One region of the Streptomyces sp. NPDC038200 genome, then DNA from elsewhere that is predicted to be linked to it. Evidence: riboswitches for the same ligand, from Rfam matches in the RefSeq annotation. Region 1 holds a riboswitch; the other holds the start of a gene.
The links. A riboswitch is a leader RNA that binds a small molecule or an ion and turns the genes downstream of it on or off. The one in region 1 is predicted to bind thiamine pyrophosphate.
Positions count from the first base shown of each region.

Region 2: another riboswitch for thiamine pyrophosphate. It lies ahead of ACZ7KF_RS33690 (purine-cytosine permease family protein); the one in region 1 lies ahead of thiO (glycine oxidase ThiO).

Region 1 is NZ_JBVJYH010000015.1:134,087-142,010, forward strand. It holds gene pknB (Stk1 family PASTA domain-containing Ser/Thr kinase) at 1-347, opposite strand, end outside; gene ACZ7KF_RS27670 (thiazole synthase) at 541-1,335, opposite strand; gene thiS (sulfur carrier protein ThiS) at 1,339-1,551, opposite strand; gene thiO (glycine oxidase ThiO) at 1,548-2,714, opposite strand; TPP riboswitch at 2,712-2,824, opposite strand; gene ACZ7KF_RS27685 (avidin-fold protein) at 2,877-3,227, shown strand; gene ACZ7KF_RS27690 (NAD(P)/FAD-dependent oxidoreductase) at 3,260-4,492, shown strand; gene ACZ7KF_RS27695 (Rv2175c family DNA-binding protein) at 4,557-4,922, shown strand; gene thiE (thiamine phosphate synthase) at 5,015-5,662, shown strand; gene metF (methylenetetrahydrofolate reductase [NAD(P)H]) at 5,754-6,677, shown strand; gene ACZ7KF_RS27710 (SCO2102 family sporulation regulator) at 6,734-7,663, shown strand; gene ACZ7KF_RS27715 (phytoene desaturase family protein) at 7,725-7,924, opposite strand, start outside.
Region 2 is NZ_JBVJYH010000022.1:27,102-35,025, reverse strand. It holds gene ACZ7KF_RS33710 (nitroreductase family protein) at 1-166, shown strand, start outside; gene ACZ7KF_RS33705 (lytic polysaccharide monooxygenase) at 339-1,058, opposite strand; gene ACZ7KF_RS33700 (DoxX family protein) at 1,466-1,921, shown strand; gene ACZ7KF_RS33695 (chitinase) at 2,180-3,703, shown strand; TPP riboswitch at 3,921-4,016, shown strand; gene ACZ7KF_RS33690 (purine-cytosine permease family protein) at 4,006-5,406, shown strand; gene ACZ7KF_RS33685 (transglycosylase SLT domain-containing protein) at 5,429-5,947, opposite strand; gene ACZ7KF_RS33680 (hypothetical protein) at 6,466-7,236, opposite strand; gene ACZ7KF_RS33675 (anti-sigma factor antagonist) at 7,395-7,924, opposite strand, start outside.

The DNA of each region.
Region 1 (7,924 bases):
CGCGGCTGCACGGCGCCCCGCTCCCGCAGCACGTCCCGCAGGGTGCATCCGGCGATGTACTCCATCGCCAGGTAGACGTACGACCCGTCGGTCCCCTGGTCGAAGACCTGCACCACATTGGGGTGGTCGAGCCGGGCGACGGACTTCGCCTCCCGGATGAACCGCTCGACGAACGAACCGTCCACCGCGAGCGTCGGGTGCATCACCTTCAGGGCGAGCACGCGGTCCAGGCGGGTGTCCAGGGCCCGGTAGACCGTGGCCATCCCGCCGGCCGCGATGCGCGCGTCGACGCGGTACCGGCCGTCGAGCACCTGCCCGACGAGGGGGTCCTGAAGGGTCGTATCCACGAGAGGGGAGTCTACGAGGAAGGACCGACACGACCGCCCCGCCCACCGGCTTCGGAGCGGGACTGAAGCCGACCTGTGACGCGATGCACGCACGCGCGTGCGACGACCCCGCACGCGCGCCCCTCGGCCCCCCGACGGCGCCGGTTCCCGACGCATGCCGGGCGAGCGAGGGGCGGCTCCGGCGTGCGGGGGGTCAGAACGCGGGGCGCTCGGGATCCAGCACGGCCAGGCCCGCCGCGGGGGACGACGCCTCCGCGAGATACCGCCGCGGGATCCGCCCCGCCGACCGAGCCAGCCGGCCCCCTTCCACCGCGAGCCGCATGGCGGCGGCCATCCGCTCCGGGTCCTGCGCCCGCGTCACCGCCGACGCCAGCATCACCCCCGCACACCCCAGCTCCATCGCCAGCGCCGCGTCGGACGCCGTACCGGCCCCCGCGTCCAGGATCACCGGCACGCGCGCGTGCTCCACGATCAGCTGGAAGTTGTGCGGGTTGCGGATGCCCAGCCCGGAGCCGATCGGCGAACCGAGCGGCATGACCGCCGCGCAGCCGACGTCCTCCAGCTTCCGCGCGAGCACGGGGTCGTCGTTGGTGTACGGCAGCACCGTGAAGCCGTCGTCGACCAGGGTCTCCGCCGCGTCCAGCAGCTCCACCGGGTCCGGCAGCAGCGTCCGCTCGTCGGCGATGACCTCCAGCTTGACCAGGTCCGTGCCCAGCGCCTCCCGGGCGAGCCGGGCGGTCAGCACGGCCTCGCCGGCGGTGAAGCAGCCCGCCGTGTTCGGCAGCACCCGGATGCCGAGCTTCTCCAGCACCGACAGCACCGAGCCGTGCACGGCGGGGTCCACCCGGCGCATCGCGACCGTCGTCAGTTCCGTGCCGGAGGCGACCAGCGCCCGCTCCAGCACCTCCAGGCTCGGCGCCCCGCCCGTGCCCATGATCAGCCGGGACGAGAAGGTCAGGTCTCCGAGGACCAGGGGATCGTCGGCCATGGCTCAGCCTCCCTGTACGGCGGTGAGTACTTCGACCCGGTCGCCCTCGGCGAGGGCGGTCGTCGCCCATTCCGCCCGCGGGACGACGGTTTCGTTGACGGCGGCGGCCACCCCGCGCGGCGCCGCGGTGAGGGTGTGCACCAGCGCGTCCAGCGCGGTGCCGGGCGCGACCTGGCGGGGCTCGCCGTTGACGGAGACGGTGACGGAGGGGTTCATGCGGGCTGCTCCAGCTGCTCCAGGGCGGCACCGAAGCGCCGCGGGGTGAAGGGACGTGCCTCTGCGGGGAGTCCACCGGTGACCAGGGTGTGCGCCAGCACGTCCCCGGTGACCGGCGTGAGCAGCACCCCGTTGCGGTAGTGCCCGGTGGCCAGCAGCAGCCCGGCCAGGCCGGACGGGCCGAGTAGCGGCGCGTTGTCGGGGGAGCCGGGGCGCAGCCCGGCCCGGGTCTCGGTGAGCGGCAGCTCGGTGATGCCGGGCACCAGCTCGTGGGCGTCGCGCAGCAGCTCGTACACGCCGCCGGCCGTGACCGTCGTGTCCCAGCCCAGTTCCTCGCTGGTGGCGCCGACCACCAGTTCGCCGTTCTCCCGGGGCACCAGGTAGACCTGGCTGCCGCGCACCACGGCCCGCACGGTCCGGCTCAGGAACGGCGCGTACCGGCGCGGCACGGTCAGCCGCAGCACCTGCCCCTTCACCGGCCGCACCGGAGGCAGCAGCTCGTCCGGCACACCCGCGAGCCGCCCGCTCAGGCTTCCGGCGGCGAGGACCACCCGCTCCGCGCGCAGTGCGGTGCCGTCCGCCGTGGTGACGCCCACGGCCCGGTCCCCCGCGACGTCCAGCCGCTGCGCCCACGCGCGGTGGAACACCACCCCGGACCGCTCGCAGGCGGTCACCAGGGCCGCCGCCAGCCGGCGCGGGTCGATCTGGTGGTCCTCGTCGACCCGCAGCCCGCCGCGCACCCCCGGTGCGAGCATCGGCTCCAGACGGCGGCACTCCCGCCCGGACAGCCACTCGGACGTGAGCCCCGAGCGCTGCTGGAGCGCGTGCAGTTCGCGCAGGTGGGCGCGGTCGTCGGCGTCCAGCGCGACGGCGAGGGTGCCGCAGCGGCGGTAGCCGAGGTCCTGGCCGGTCAGTTCGGTCAGCTCGGCCACGAAGGCCGGGTAGCGGCGGGCCGACTCCAGGTTCAGGGCGAGCAGGGTCTCCTCGCCGTAGTGCAGCTCGGTGACCGCGGCCAGCATCCCGGCCGCGACCTGCGCGGCCCCGCCCCCGGGCTCGGGATCCACCACGGCCGTGGCGAGCCCGCGCTGCGCCGCCCGCCAGGCCGTGACCAGGCCGATGATTCCGCCCCCGACGACGAGGACGTCGGACGTACGTGAGGACATGGGCGTCCAGCCCCTCCCTTCGCCGGCATGACCCGGATCAGGTTCGTACGGTCGGAGGCCGCCAGCCTCCCTCTCAGCCCGGTGCGTCCGGGCTCCCGCGTGTGCTTGTACGGTGGCCACCCTAGCCCGCCCCCCTCGCCACTCGTAAGGGAGCCCCGCCCCATGGCCCGCTCGCTCGACGGACTCATCCTCGCCCCCGTGGCGGACCAAGCCCCAGGTCAGGTGGGCACCCGCACCCGGTTCACGTACCACGAGAAGGACGGCGAGATCTGGGCCGAGTACGCGGGCGGCGACGTCGTGCGCGGCCATCTGGTCGGCAGCCGCGAGGGAGACCGGCTGGACTTCCGCTACGTCCAGCTGAAGACCGACGGGACGACCTCCTCGGGGCACTGCGTGTCCGCGGTCGTGGAGCTGCCGGACGGGCGGGTGCGGCTGGAGGAGACCTGGGAGTGGGAGTCGCAGGCCGGCTCCGGCACGAGCGTTGTGGAAGAGGTCACGGAGCACGCCCCCTGACTGACGGATCGTCAATTGTCTATGGTGATCGGGTGAGCGAGCAGACAGCGGAAGAGGGCACGTCACAGAAGCGGCGCGTGGTCGTCGTCGGCGCGGGCATGGCCGGGGTGCAGACCGCGGTCGCCCTGCGGGAACAGGGGTTCCGGGGGCCCGTGACCGTCATCGGCGCCGAGCCGCACCAGCCGTACGACCGACCTCCGCTGTCGAAGGCGGTGCTGCTCGGCAAGGCCGAGGACTCCGCCTTCGACGTGGACTTCGAGTCCCTCGGGGTCGAGCTGCGGCTCGGCTGCGAGGTGCGGGGGGTGCGCCCGGCCGAGCACGAGCTGGACACCGAGACGGGACTCGTGCCCTACGACGTCCTGGTCCTCGCCACCGGCGCCGAACCGATCACGCTGCCCGGCACCGAGGGCGTGCCGGGAGTGCATCTGCTGCGCACCCTGGACGACGCCGAACGGCTGCGGCCCGTCCTCGCCCGGCAGCACGACATCGTGGTCGTGGGCGCGGGCTGGATCGGCGCCGAGTTCGCCACCGCCGCCCGCGAGGCGGGCTGCGCGGTGACCGTCGTGGAGGCCGCCGAGCACCCGCTCGCCGGGGCCCTGCCCGCCGAGGTCGCCGCGCCCATGGCCGCGTGGTACGCCGACAGCGGCACGGAACTGCGCACCCACGCGCGCGTGGAGCGCGTCGAGCCCGGCGAGGTGGTCCTCGCCGACGGCACCCGGCTGCCCGCGGGCGCCGTCGTCGTCGGCATCGGCGCCCGTCCCGCCACCGCCTGGCTGGCGGGCTCCGGCATCGAGCTGGGCACGCGCGGCGAGGTCCTCACCGACGACCGGCTGCGCACCTCCGCGCCGGACGTGTACGCCGTCGGCGACTGCGCCTCCTTCCCCTCGGCCCGCTACGGCGCACGGCTCCTCGTCCACCACTGGGACAACGCCCTCCAGGGCCCGCGCACGGTGGCCGCGAACATCCTCGGCGAGACCCCGGCGGTCTACGACCCCGTGCCGTACTTCTGGTCCGAGCAGTTCGGCCGGTTCGTGCAGTACGCCGGCCACCACGCCGCGGCCGACCGGCTGGTGTGGCGCGGCGACCCGGCGGGCCCGTCCTGGACGGTGTGCTGGCTGCGCGAGGACCGGCTGGTGGCCCTGCTGGCGGTGGGCCGCCCCCGCGACCTGGCCCAGGGCCGGCGCCTGATCGAGGCGGGCCGCACCATGGACGCCGAGGCTCTGGCGGACCCGGCCCGCCCCCTGAAGGACGCCACCTCCGGCTAGTACGTTCTCCCAGGTGGGGGTGGTCGACTTCCGACTGTCGGTGGCAGATGGCAGGCTAGATTCCGTGACCGAGATTGACGCAAAGATCGATGCTCTCGTCCCTGCCTGGCTCACCCTCCCCGACATCGCCGAACAGCTCGGCGTCGAGGTGACACGCGTCCGGCAGCTGGTCAAGGAGGGCCAGCTGATCGCCGTACGCCGAGGTGAGAACAAGGCACTGCACGTCCCCGCCGCCTTCATCGACGGGGACAAGGTCGTCAAGGGCTTGTCCGGGACCTTGACGCTCCTGCGGGACGACGGCTTCACGGACGAAGAGATGATCGAGTGGCTCTTCACCCCCGACCCGACCCTGCCCGGCACACCCGCGCAGGCCCTGAGCGAGAATCGCGGCACGGAGGTGAAGCGCCGCGCCCAGGCGCTCGCCGTCTGACCCGGCCCGCAGCAGCAGTGGCGTGCGGGCCGGACGCCCGCACGCCACCGCCCGGAATCACCGCCGGACACCGACCACGGGGGGACCCACGCATGTCCGACACCGCCCGCGCCGCGCTCGCCGACGCCCGCCTGTACCTCTGCACGGACGCCCGCAGGAGCCAGGGCGACCTGCCCGCCTTCCTGGACGCGGTCCTGGCCGGCGGTGTCGACATCGTGCAGCTGCGGGACAAGGGCATGGAGGCCGCCGAGGAACTGGCGCACCTGGAGGTCTTCGCCGACGCCTGCGCCCGGCACGGCAAGCTGCTCGCGGTCAACGACCGCGCCGACGTCGCCCACGCCGCCCGCGCCGACGTGCTGCACCTCGGCCAGGGCGACCTGCCGGTTCCCGCGGCCCGCGCGATCCTGGGCGACCAGGTGCTGATCGGCCGCTCCACGCACGCCGAGGCCGAGGCCGCCGCAGCCGCCGTCCAGGAGGGTGTGGACTACTTCTGCACCGGCCCCTGCTGGCCCACCCCCACCAAGCCCGGCCGCCACGCCCCCGGCCTGGACCTCGTCCGGTACACGGCGGGCCTCGGCACCGACCGCCCCTGGTTCGCGATCGGCGGCATCGACCTCGGCAACCTGGACCAGGTGCTGGACGCGGGGGCCCGGCGGGTGGTCGTGGTCCGCGCGATCACCGAGGCGGACGACCCGGGCGCGGCGGCGGCGGAGTTCGCGAAGCGGCTGCGACAGGGCTAGCCTGTCCCAAGGGGTGGACAGGAAACCGGCAATTCGGGCAAATTACCGGGGTTCGGTTGGGGGACCGCCCACCCCTGGCTAACCTGCCGGTATGGCCCTCGGAACCGCATCGACCAGGACTGATCGCGCACGCACCGTGCGCGACATCCTCGCCACCGGCAAGACGACGTACTCGTTCGAGTTCTCTGCGCCGAAGACCCCCAAGGGCGAGCGGAACCTGTGGAGCGCGCTCCGGCGGGTCGAGGCGGTCGCCCCCGACTTCGTCTCCGTGACCTACGGCGCCGGCGGCTCCACCCGCGCGGGCACGGTCAAGGAGACCCAGCAGATCGTCGCCGACACCACGCTGACCCCGGTCGCCCACCTCACCGCGGTCGACCACTCCATCGCCGAACTGCGCAACATCATCGGCCAGTACGCGGACGCCGGCATCCGCAACATGCTCGCCGTGCGGGGCGACCCGCCCGGCGACCCGATGGGCGAGTGGGTGCCGCACCCCCGGGGCCTGGCCTACGCGGCCGAACTCGTCCGGCTCATCAAGGAATCGGGCGACTTCTGCGTCGGCGTGGCCGCGTTCCCGGAGATGCACCCGCGCTCCTCGGACTGGGACACCGACGTCGCCCACTTCGTGGACAAGTGCCGTGCGGGCGCCGACTACGCCATCACACAGATGTTCTTCCAGCCGGAGTCGTATCTGCGGCTGCGCGACCGTGTGGCGGCCGCGGGCTGTGACACCCCGGTGATCCCGGAGGTCCTGCCGGTCACCAGCGTGAAGATGCTGGAACGGTTGCCGAAGCTCAGCAACGCCCAGTTCCCGGACGTCCTGAAAGAGCGGATCCTCGCAGCGAAGGACGATCCGGCGGCGGTACGCTCCATCGGTATCGACTTCGCCACGGAGTTCTGCGCACGGCTGCTGGCCGAGGGAGTGCCCGGACTGCACTTCATCACGCTCAACAACTCCACGGCGACCCTGGAAATCTACGAGAACCTGGGCCTGCACCACCCCCCGCAGGCCTAGACCGGCCGCAGCGCGATACGACACACTGCGTAGCGGCCACTGGGAGAGGGGCGTACATGGGCTGGACGGTCCTCTACATCGCGTTCGGCGGCGTCGCGCTGTGGTTGCTCGGCGAGGTACTGCTGCAGTACAAGGCGCGGCTGCGCTGGCGGCTTCTCGCCTTCGCGGGCTTCCTCGGCGTCGTCGTCGGCGTGCTGATGCCGTCCGTCATCGTGATCGGGCTGGGTGCGATCGCCTTCGCACTCGGCCAGACCTACGTCACGCTGTCGTTCCGCCGCGGCTTCGCGGCCGGCTGGGCGGTCAAGCGGCCCGACGGCGAGGCCGGCGGTGCCGGCAGGCGGCGCCGCGGCAGGGCGGAGCGGCACGAGCCGGGCGCCCCGGACGCCGACCCCGGGTCTGCCGGGACCGCCGACGACCGGGACCCCGGACACGACGCCTACGGCCGGGCACACGCGGCCTACGACGACGACTACGACCGCGACGACGTCTTCACCCCCGCCGCCTCCCGCGCGGCGGCCGAGCCCACCGCCGCCGAGACCACGGCCGTCTACGAGCCGCAGCCCCTCCCCGACGACACCGGCAACTACGGCGTCTACGGCGACACCGCGCACACCGCCCGCCCGGCCGACGACGACCAGCAGAGCTACGCCTACGACCACTCCGGCTACGCCCAGCAGGGCTACGGCTACGACAACGCGGGCCAGCAGGGCTACGCCAACTACTCCGACCCGTACATCGGCAGCCAGTCCTACGGCTCCTACGAGCAGGGGTACGGCCAGCAGTACGGTCAGCAGCAGGGCTACGCCCAGGACCCGTACGCCCCCGGCGGATACGGCGAGACCCCGGCCGGCGGCGTGTGGGTGCCGCAGCAGCGCACCGACGAGGCGTACGGCGGTGAACTCCCGCAGGAGCAGCCGTACCCGCACCAGCCGGGCGGGCAGCAGCCGCAGCCCGGGGCGGGGTACGACGAGCAGTACCGCTTCTGAGCCCACCGAGCCCCCGGGCCCGGCCCGCTCGCAAGCGGCACCGCCTCCGCGCCCGGTCCGCTCACTGCGAGCCGCGGAACTCCGGCCCCTCCACGATCAGCCCGGCCACCAGCGCGCCCGACATGCCGGCGTGCGCGAGGCCGCCGCCCGGATGGGACCAGCCGCCGACCCGGTACAGACCGGGCAGCCGCGTGGTGTTCGCCGGGTGCAGGAAGCGTCCCCGGCCGGCCGCGAGCGCGGGAGCGGGCACGGCACCGCGGG
Region 2 (7,924 bases), on a different contig from region 1:
CACGCCCAACCCGATGGGCTTCCTCACCGCGATCTGCGAGCGGCCCGGCAACGAACGGCCCTACATCCTCTTTCCCATCGGCTACGCCGCGGCCGACTGCGAGGTCCCGGACCTGACGCGCAAGTCGCCGGCGGAGGCAACCGCGGAGAGCCCGGGCCGCCGCTGAGCACACGCCGGCCGGTTCGCCCGCCGGCGCGTGGAGGGCGCGCGTCGGGGCTTTGAGCACCCCCGGGCAACCGGCGACCGGGGGACGCCCGGTGCCCTCGGCACGGACAGCGAGCCGAGGGCTTCGCGCGTACTGCACGCCAGGAGGCCGAAGACGGGCCCGGGGTGGTGGTCTAGCAGGCCCCGAGGTCTTCCCAGACACCCCACTGGCCGGTGGTACCGGGCTTGTCGCCCGTCACCCACCACTTGGCGCGCCAGTTGTGGCCGCCGTAGGAGACGGTGTCACCGCCGTTGTAGACCCGTGCGGTGTCCCAGGCCGGTGTGGTGCAGGTGTCCGCGCCGCCGCCGTTGCCGCCGCCGGTGTCACCGCCGCTGCCGCCACCGATGGTGACGTCGACGCAGGAGTAGAACGCGTTGGCGGTGTCCGCGATGTTCCAGACGGCGAGGACCTTCTGACGGCCCGTGAAGGTGCCGAAGTCCACCTGCTGGCTGACGTCCGCGGCCGGCTGCTGGTTGCGGCCGTCGAACTCGGCGATCTTCTGGCCACCGATGAAGTACTGCCAGTTGGTGGTGGCGTGCCGGGCCGTGTTGTGCCATGTGAACGTCGCCGTCGAGCCGACCGGCGTGGCCTTCCAGCCCTTGCTGTCGTTGTCGAGCTCGGCGTACTCCGCGTGTCCGCCACTGCAGCTCTGCAGGCCCTTGGGCCCCTCGACGCTCTGCGGTTCGTACTTGATCTGGCCGCAGTCGACGATGCCCTCGGCGCACTGCTGCTGCCGGCTCGTGGGCAGCGTGACCCAGCCGTGGGCGCTGGCCGTGCTCGCCGGGAGGCTGACGGCGAGCACCGGAGCGACCAGCGCACCGATCGCGAACGCCGCTCGTCTTTTTGCGTTCATGCCATGTCACTTCCTTCGGGGGTGTTCCACACCGGCGCCCGTGCAGCCGCCTTGCCGGCCGTGCGCTGTGCGCGGTCCGGCGCCGCTCGCGCAGGGGCGGCACAGGTCTGGACCTGTGCGCCATTAGGTCTAGACCATATCCGCGGACCCGGCCCGGTCAAGGGCCTGGACAAGGTGAACTGCCGGACCGGGGCGCCCGCTTGGGAAATGAGGAGGGCCGCTCCGGAAAACCGGGCCGGGGCCCGGTTTTCCCCTCCCTATTGGTCTAGACAAGCCTGGCCGGAATGCTTCACAGTTCGACACCGGCGCCGTCCGGGCCGGCCCGCCCGCACGCGCGAGACCGTTCCGGCATCCCCCACCGCGGCGCAGCGCCCCCGGGGCCGCTGCGCGAGAGAGGAGCACTTTCCATGGAAGCGCTGGAAAGAAGCAAGGAGCACGTGCTCGGGCTTTTCCGGATCGTCGTGGGGCTGCTGTTCGCCTGCCACGGAGCCGCCACCCTGTTCGGCGTCCTGGGCGGTCCGCACGGCACCGAGCCGGACTTCGCCGCATGGCCCGGCTGGTGGGCCGCGGCCATCCAACTGGCCGGCGGGGTGCTGGTTCTGTGCGGCCTCGGGACTCGCGTCGCCGCCGTGCTGTGCTCGGGGTCCATGGCGTACGCCTACTTCGACGTGCACCAGGCCCACGCGGCGCTCCCCATCGAGAACGGCGGCGAACCGGCGGCCATGTTCTGCTGGTCCTTCCTCCTCATCGCCGTCCTCGGGCCGGGCCGGTGGGCACTGGCGTCCCTGCTCCCCCACCGCCGGCGCTCCGGTTCCGGGCCGACCGGCCCGACGTGGCCCCGGAACACGCCGACCTCCGTGTGAGCGGACGGCCGGGCCCGCCCTTCGCGCGTCCCGCCGGCCTCGCGCCGCCGGTGCCGTGAACTGGTGGAACGTTCGCGCGTGGTCCACTGCGCCGCCGTGCGCCCTGTACAGGGAGGGGGCACCCGGGCGCCCCGAATTGGTCTAGTCCCTTCTTGGTCCAGACCATTGACCCGCCGCTGTGGCGGGCGCTATTCCAGTAGTCGGCAACACCCTGTCCGCGCACGGACATTGGCCACCCCTCGACACACCGGGACTGACATGAGACTCGTGCGTTCCTTCCGCGCGGCCCTCACCGCGGCCGCCACCACGGCGGCCGCGGTGGGCCTCGCCCTCACGGGAACCGGCACCGCCCAGGCCGCGACACCGCTGCCGAACCACGTCTTCGCCCCCTACTTCGAGGCCTGGACCGGTGAGAGCCCCGCCGCCCTGTCCGCCCAGTCGGGCGCCAAGCACCTGACGATGGCGTTTTTGCAGACCGCCTCCAAGGGCTCCTGCACGCCGTACTGGAACGGCGACACGAGCATGCCGATCGCCGCCTCGACCTTCGGCGCCGACATCAAGACGATCCAGGCCAACGGCGGCGACGTCATCCCCTCCTTCGGGGGATACACGGCCGACACCACCGGCACCGAGATCGCCGACAGCTGCACCGACGTCCAGCAGATCGCCGCCGCGTACGAGAAGGTCATCACCACCTACGACATCTCGCGGCTCGACATGGACATCGAGGTCGACTCGCTCGACAACACCGCCGCCATCGACCGCCGCAACAAGGCCATCAAGCTGGTCGAGGACTGGGCGGCGGCCAACGGGCGCAAGGTGGAGATCTCCTACACCCTGCCGACCACCACGCACGGTCCCGCCGACAACGGCGAGGCGCTGCTGCGCAACGCGGTGAGCAACGGCACCCGGGTCGACGTCGTGAACCTCATGACGTTCGACTACTACGACAACCAGGCCCACGACATGGCCAAGGACACCCAGACGGCCGCCCAGGGTCTGTACGACCTGCTCGCCGAGCTGTACCCGGGCAAGAGCCCGGCCCAGTTGTGGAACATGGTCGGCGTCACCGAGATGCCGGGCGTCGACGACTTCGGCAAGGCGGAGACCTTCACCCTGGCCAACGCCCGGACCGTGTACGACTGGGCGGTCGCCAAGGGCATCAACACCCTGTCCTTCTGGGCGCTGCAGCGCGACAACGGCGGCTGCGCGGGCGGGGCCGCCGCGGACAACTGCTCGGGCATCCAGCAGAACACGTGGGACTTCACGCACATCTTCGCGCCGTTCACCGGCACCACCACCACCCCGTCCAACGATTTCTCCGTCGCGCTCAGCCCGGCCTCCGGCTCCGTGACGGCCGGCCAGTCCGCCACGGCCACCGTGAAGACGGCCGTGACCAAGGGTGACGCGCAGAGCGTGCAGCTCAGCGTCAGCGGGGCCCCGGCGGGTGTCACCGCCTCCCTGAGCCCGACGTCCGTCACCGCGGGCGGCACCTCCACGCTCACCCTGGCCACCACCTCGGCCGCGGCCTCGGGCACCTACACGGTCACCGTGACCGGCGCGGGCGCCCCGGGCAGCCACGCGGCGACCTACTCCCTGACCATCACCGGCGGCTCCGGCAACCAGTGCACGAACGCCCCGTGGGCCAAGGACAAGGTGTACACCGGCGGCCAGCAGGTCTCGTACAAGGGCCACACCTGGAAGGCCAAGTGGTGGACGACGGGCGAGGAGCCCGGCACCACCGGCGAGTGGGGTGTCTGGCAGGACCTCGGCGCCTGCTGAACGCGAGCGGCCGGCACCGGCTCGTCGGAGACGAGACGGCCCTGACGGCCGCTCCACCGCGTGAGCAGCCGAGCAGGCACGGTCGTCCGGCACGGTGGCCGGGGCCCCTTTTTCGAGGGGCCCCGGCCATCGTTGCCCGTGAGCGCGGCCGTGCGCACACCCCTCCCTCTCCGTCCCGGCGGAAACCGGTCACCGGGCCGGGCTATTCTGGCCGGCGTACCTGGACACGGGGTGCCCCCGCGCGGGGGCTGAGATCACACCCGTTGAACCTGAACCAGTTAGGACTGGCGGAGGGATGTCGTATGTCGTTGCCGCATGCCCATGAAGAGACGGCCGTCGCCCGGGCGCGGCGCGTCTTCGACGGCCGGATGCCGACGGCCCCCGGGGATCTGCGGGTGGAGGCGCGCGGCATCACCCCGGTGCCCGAGGACGCCCGCTACGGCAGCCCCCGGCGGCTGTTCACCGTGTGGTTCGCCCCCAACCTGACGATGACCGGCGTGTTCACCGGCACCGTCGGGGCGGCCCTCGGACTGGACTTCGCCACCGCACTGCTCGCCGTGGTGCTCGGCACCCTGATCGGTGCGGTGCCCACGGCCTACCTGGGGACCTGGGGCAGCCGGACCGGGGCGGGCCAGCTGCCGCTGGCGAGGCTGGCCTTCGGGCGGGCCGTCGCTCTGCCGGGCGCCCTGCAGTGGCTGTCGTCCATCGCCTGGGACGCGCTGATCGGCCTGTTCGGCGGGGACGCGCTGGCCCAGTTGTTCGGCTGGCCGTTCTGGCTGGGGGTCCTGGTGATGCTGGCGGCCCAGGGGGCGCTGGGCGTGATCGGGTACGAGGCGATCCACCGCCTGCAGACGGTGATGACCTTCGCGCTCGGCGCCTCGCTCGTCGCGTTGGCGGTGAAGCTCGCGCACGGTGCCCAGCCCGCGACGGCCGCGACCGCGCACGGCGCGGACCGGGCGGGCGCGTTCGTGCTGACCTGCACCATCGCCCTGAGTCTCGCTCTCTCGTGGGCCCCGTACGCCAGCGACTTCAGCCGGTACCTGCCCCGGACGGCGTCCCGTCCGCGCATGTTCTGGTGCACCCTGCTCGGTGTCGGGGTGTCCTTCGTCGCGGTGCAGGCGCTCGGCCTGTGGGGCGCCGCGCAGTTCACCGACCAGACCGCCCGTGGGGTGGACCGGCTGCTCGGCGGCGGCGCGCTCGGCGCGTTCGGGCTTCTCGCGATCGCTCTCGCGGCGCTGTGCAGCAACGCCATGAACGACTACAGCGGCTCGCTGGCGCTGCAGACGGTCGGTGTGCGGCTGCCGCGGCCGGTGGCCGCCGCGCTCGCCGCGGTGCTCGGTTTCCCGCTCGTGCTGTGGATGCATGCCGCCGACACCACCGCCCGCTTCCAGAACGTGCTGCTGTTCGTCGGCTACTGGATCCCCGCGTTCGTCGCGATCGTGATCGTCGACTGGGCGGCCCGCGCGCGGGCACGCGGCGGGCGTCCGGTCGATCTGGCGGCGGAGGAGGCGGAGCCGCAGCCGTGGTGGCCGGCTCTCGCGGCGTTCGTCGCCGGTTTCGCCGTGGCCGTGCCGTTCATGAGCACCAGCCTGTACGTGGGCCCGGTCGCCCGGGCGCTGCACGGCGCCGACCTCGCCTACCCGGTGGCGTTCCTCGCGGCTCTGCTTCTCTACGTGCCGTTGCGCGTACGGCGCCGCACCTGAGCGCGCCCGGCGCGCGCATGGCTCAGTAGGCGGAGTCGACGTTGTCGATGGAGCCGTAGCGGTGCGCGGCGTAGTTGGCGGCCGCGGTGATGTTCGCGACCGGGTCGGTGATGCTGTGGGCGGTCCCGGCGACGTGGTAGGCGTTGAAGGTGGGGTCGATCACCTGGAGCAGGCCCTTGGACGGGATGCCCTTCTGCGCGTTGACGTCCCAGTTGTTCTGGGCGTTGGGGTTGCCGCCGGACTCGCGCATGATGTTGCGGTGCAGGCCCTCGTAGCTGCCGGGGATGCCCTTCTGCTTCATGATGGCCAGGGACTTCTTGATCCAGCCGTCGAGGCTGTTCGCGCCGCCGACGGCACCGGAGTCGGTGCGGCCCTCTCGCGTGGGGGCCGCGACGCTGTGGGCGCTGCGGGGGGCCTCGGCAGCGTGCGCGGCGGCCGGCATCAGGGTGAGGGAAGCAGCGGCGGCGCCGGTCGTGGCGAGGCCGGCCAGGGCGAGGGAGCGCAGGCGGGCGAGGCGGGGGGTGGCGGTGATCGCGGTCATGAGGAAGGGACTCTCCTGTGGGACGTCTTTCGAGGCGCCGGCCGGTGGTACCGGTCGCGGCCTGCAGGGCGTCGGGGTGAGGCCCTGTGCTGCACGGCGCAGGGGGCGCGTCCGGCGGTCAACGCCTGGTCGGCTCTGCGGCTTGCGGCAACGAGCAACATGGTTAGCGGCCTGCCGGGACCACGGCAAGAATGTGACGTACTACCCAGCTTCGGAGAAATGCCGGAAAATGGGCATGTGGGGACTTTCGCCGCTGTTTGCCGCAGTGCGCGTCTACGGTCTTCTTTAGGACGTGACATGGGCCCTATGGGCCGCGTCACCCGTTTCCCGGGGAACCAGCCCCCCGGGACGGCCGTCCTCGCTCCCCCGACCCGGCCGCCTGCGGCTCCCGAGCGGGCCGGGCGCTCCTGCCCGCTGCTCCCTCGCGAGGCCGTCGCGGCCTGCCACGAAGCGTCACCGGAGGCATCGGCCCGGGCCAGGGTGCCGGGGCCTCGCGGGCCTCGTGGGCCTCGCGGGCCTCAGGAGGCGAGGTGGGTGCGGTCCCCCATCACCATGACGGGGTACTGCGCCGGGTCCAGGGTGCGCAGGAGGGTCTTCATGCCGGACTCGGGGACGGTGACGCAGGCCGAGGTGCCGTCGCCGTGGTCCGTGTGGAGCCAGATCCCGCCGCCCTTCTCCACCCCGTCCGGGCGGCTCCAGTCGAACGGCGGAGCGCCCTTGAGCCGGTTGTAGTCGATGGCGATGACGTAGTCGAAGTCATGGGCGTGGGCCTGCTCCGGAGGCAGCATGGTCGCGTAGGCGTTGTCGTCGTGCCAGTACCTCAGCCGCGTCCCGGGGTCGGCGAGGGTGCCTCCCGCGTCGGTGAGCGTGAACACGCCGACGGGACTGCGCTCGTCGTCGATGCGGTGGTCCTCCGTCCAGCCCAGCCTGCCGTTGTGCGCGGGCCAGCTCGCCGTCCGCACCCACGTCGAGCCCTGCTTCTGATAGAGCACGGCGAGGCCGTCGGGGGAATCCTCGCGCTCGCCGTAGACGACCACCGCCTGCCCGGTGGCGGCCGGCACCTGGCTCCACATCCGGTCCCCGACGCCCGGAAGGCGTCTGCCCACGGCCTGACCGGGATAGGCGGACGCCGCGCCGGGTGCGCCGGAGATCTTCCGCTCGGCCACCTGGTCGCACGCCGTGGCACCGGCCAGCAGGACGCCGCAGGCAAGAGCGGTGGATATGGCATGACGCGCACCGCCGCGTCGCACCGGCCGACGGCAGGACGGGGTCACCGTGAATATCCACATGGTCAGGATCTTGTGACGAGGCGGATGCGACCCGCATCCGGACGCGGCATCCGGCCCAACTGTCCGCCGCCCGCCCACCGGTGCCGCCGCCCGCGCGGCGGGGAGCGTGCCGCGGTCCCTGCAGAGGTCCGGCGTGGGGCGGGGGTGCCGGGGGTGTTCTACTCCGCCGGGCTGCCGTGCGCCTGCACCGCGGCGGCCAGGTGGTCGGCGAGGGGCGCGGGCAGCGCCTGGCCGGCGGTGGTCCGCAGAAGGGCCTCGGCGACGAGGTGCAGTTTCGTGTTGCTGTGCTGGGACGCCGTCACCAGCACCTGCCAGGACTGCCGGGCACTGAGCCGGAAGGACGACATGAGCATGCCCCGGGCCATGTCGATCGCCGCACGGGTCTGCAGCGCCCGGTGCAGTTGCGCGTTCTCGGCCGCGAGATCGCCATCGGACGAGCCTGCCGCAGGGGCCGCCCGGGCGTGTGCGGGCTCCGGGGCGGCGGCCGGGTGCTCCTCCGGCCCCGCGGAGCCCGCCGGGAGGAGCGGGAGCGTGCCGGTGAGGGCCAGCAGGCGTTCCACCGCCGGACTCGTGGCGCGCACAACGAGGCTCTCGGCGTCCTCGCGGGCGCGACGGCGCACGCGCAGCAGCACGTTGAGGGCGGAGCAGTCACAGAATTCGACGCCCGCGACATCCAGTTCCAGACCCC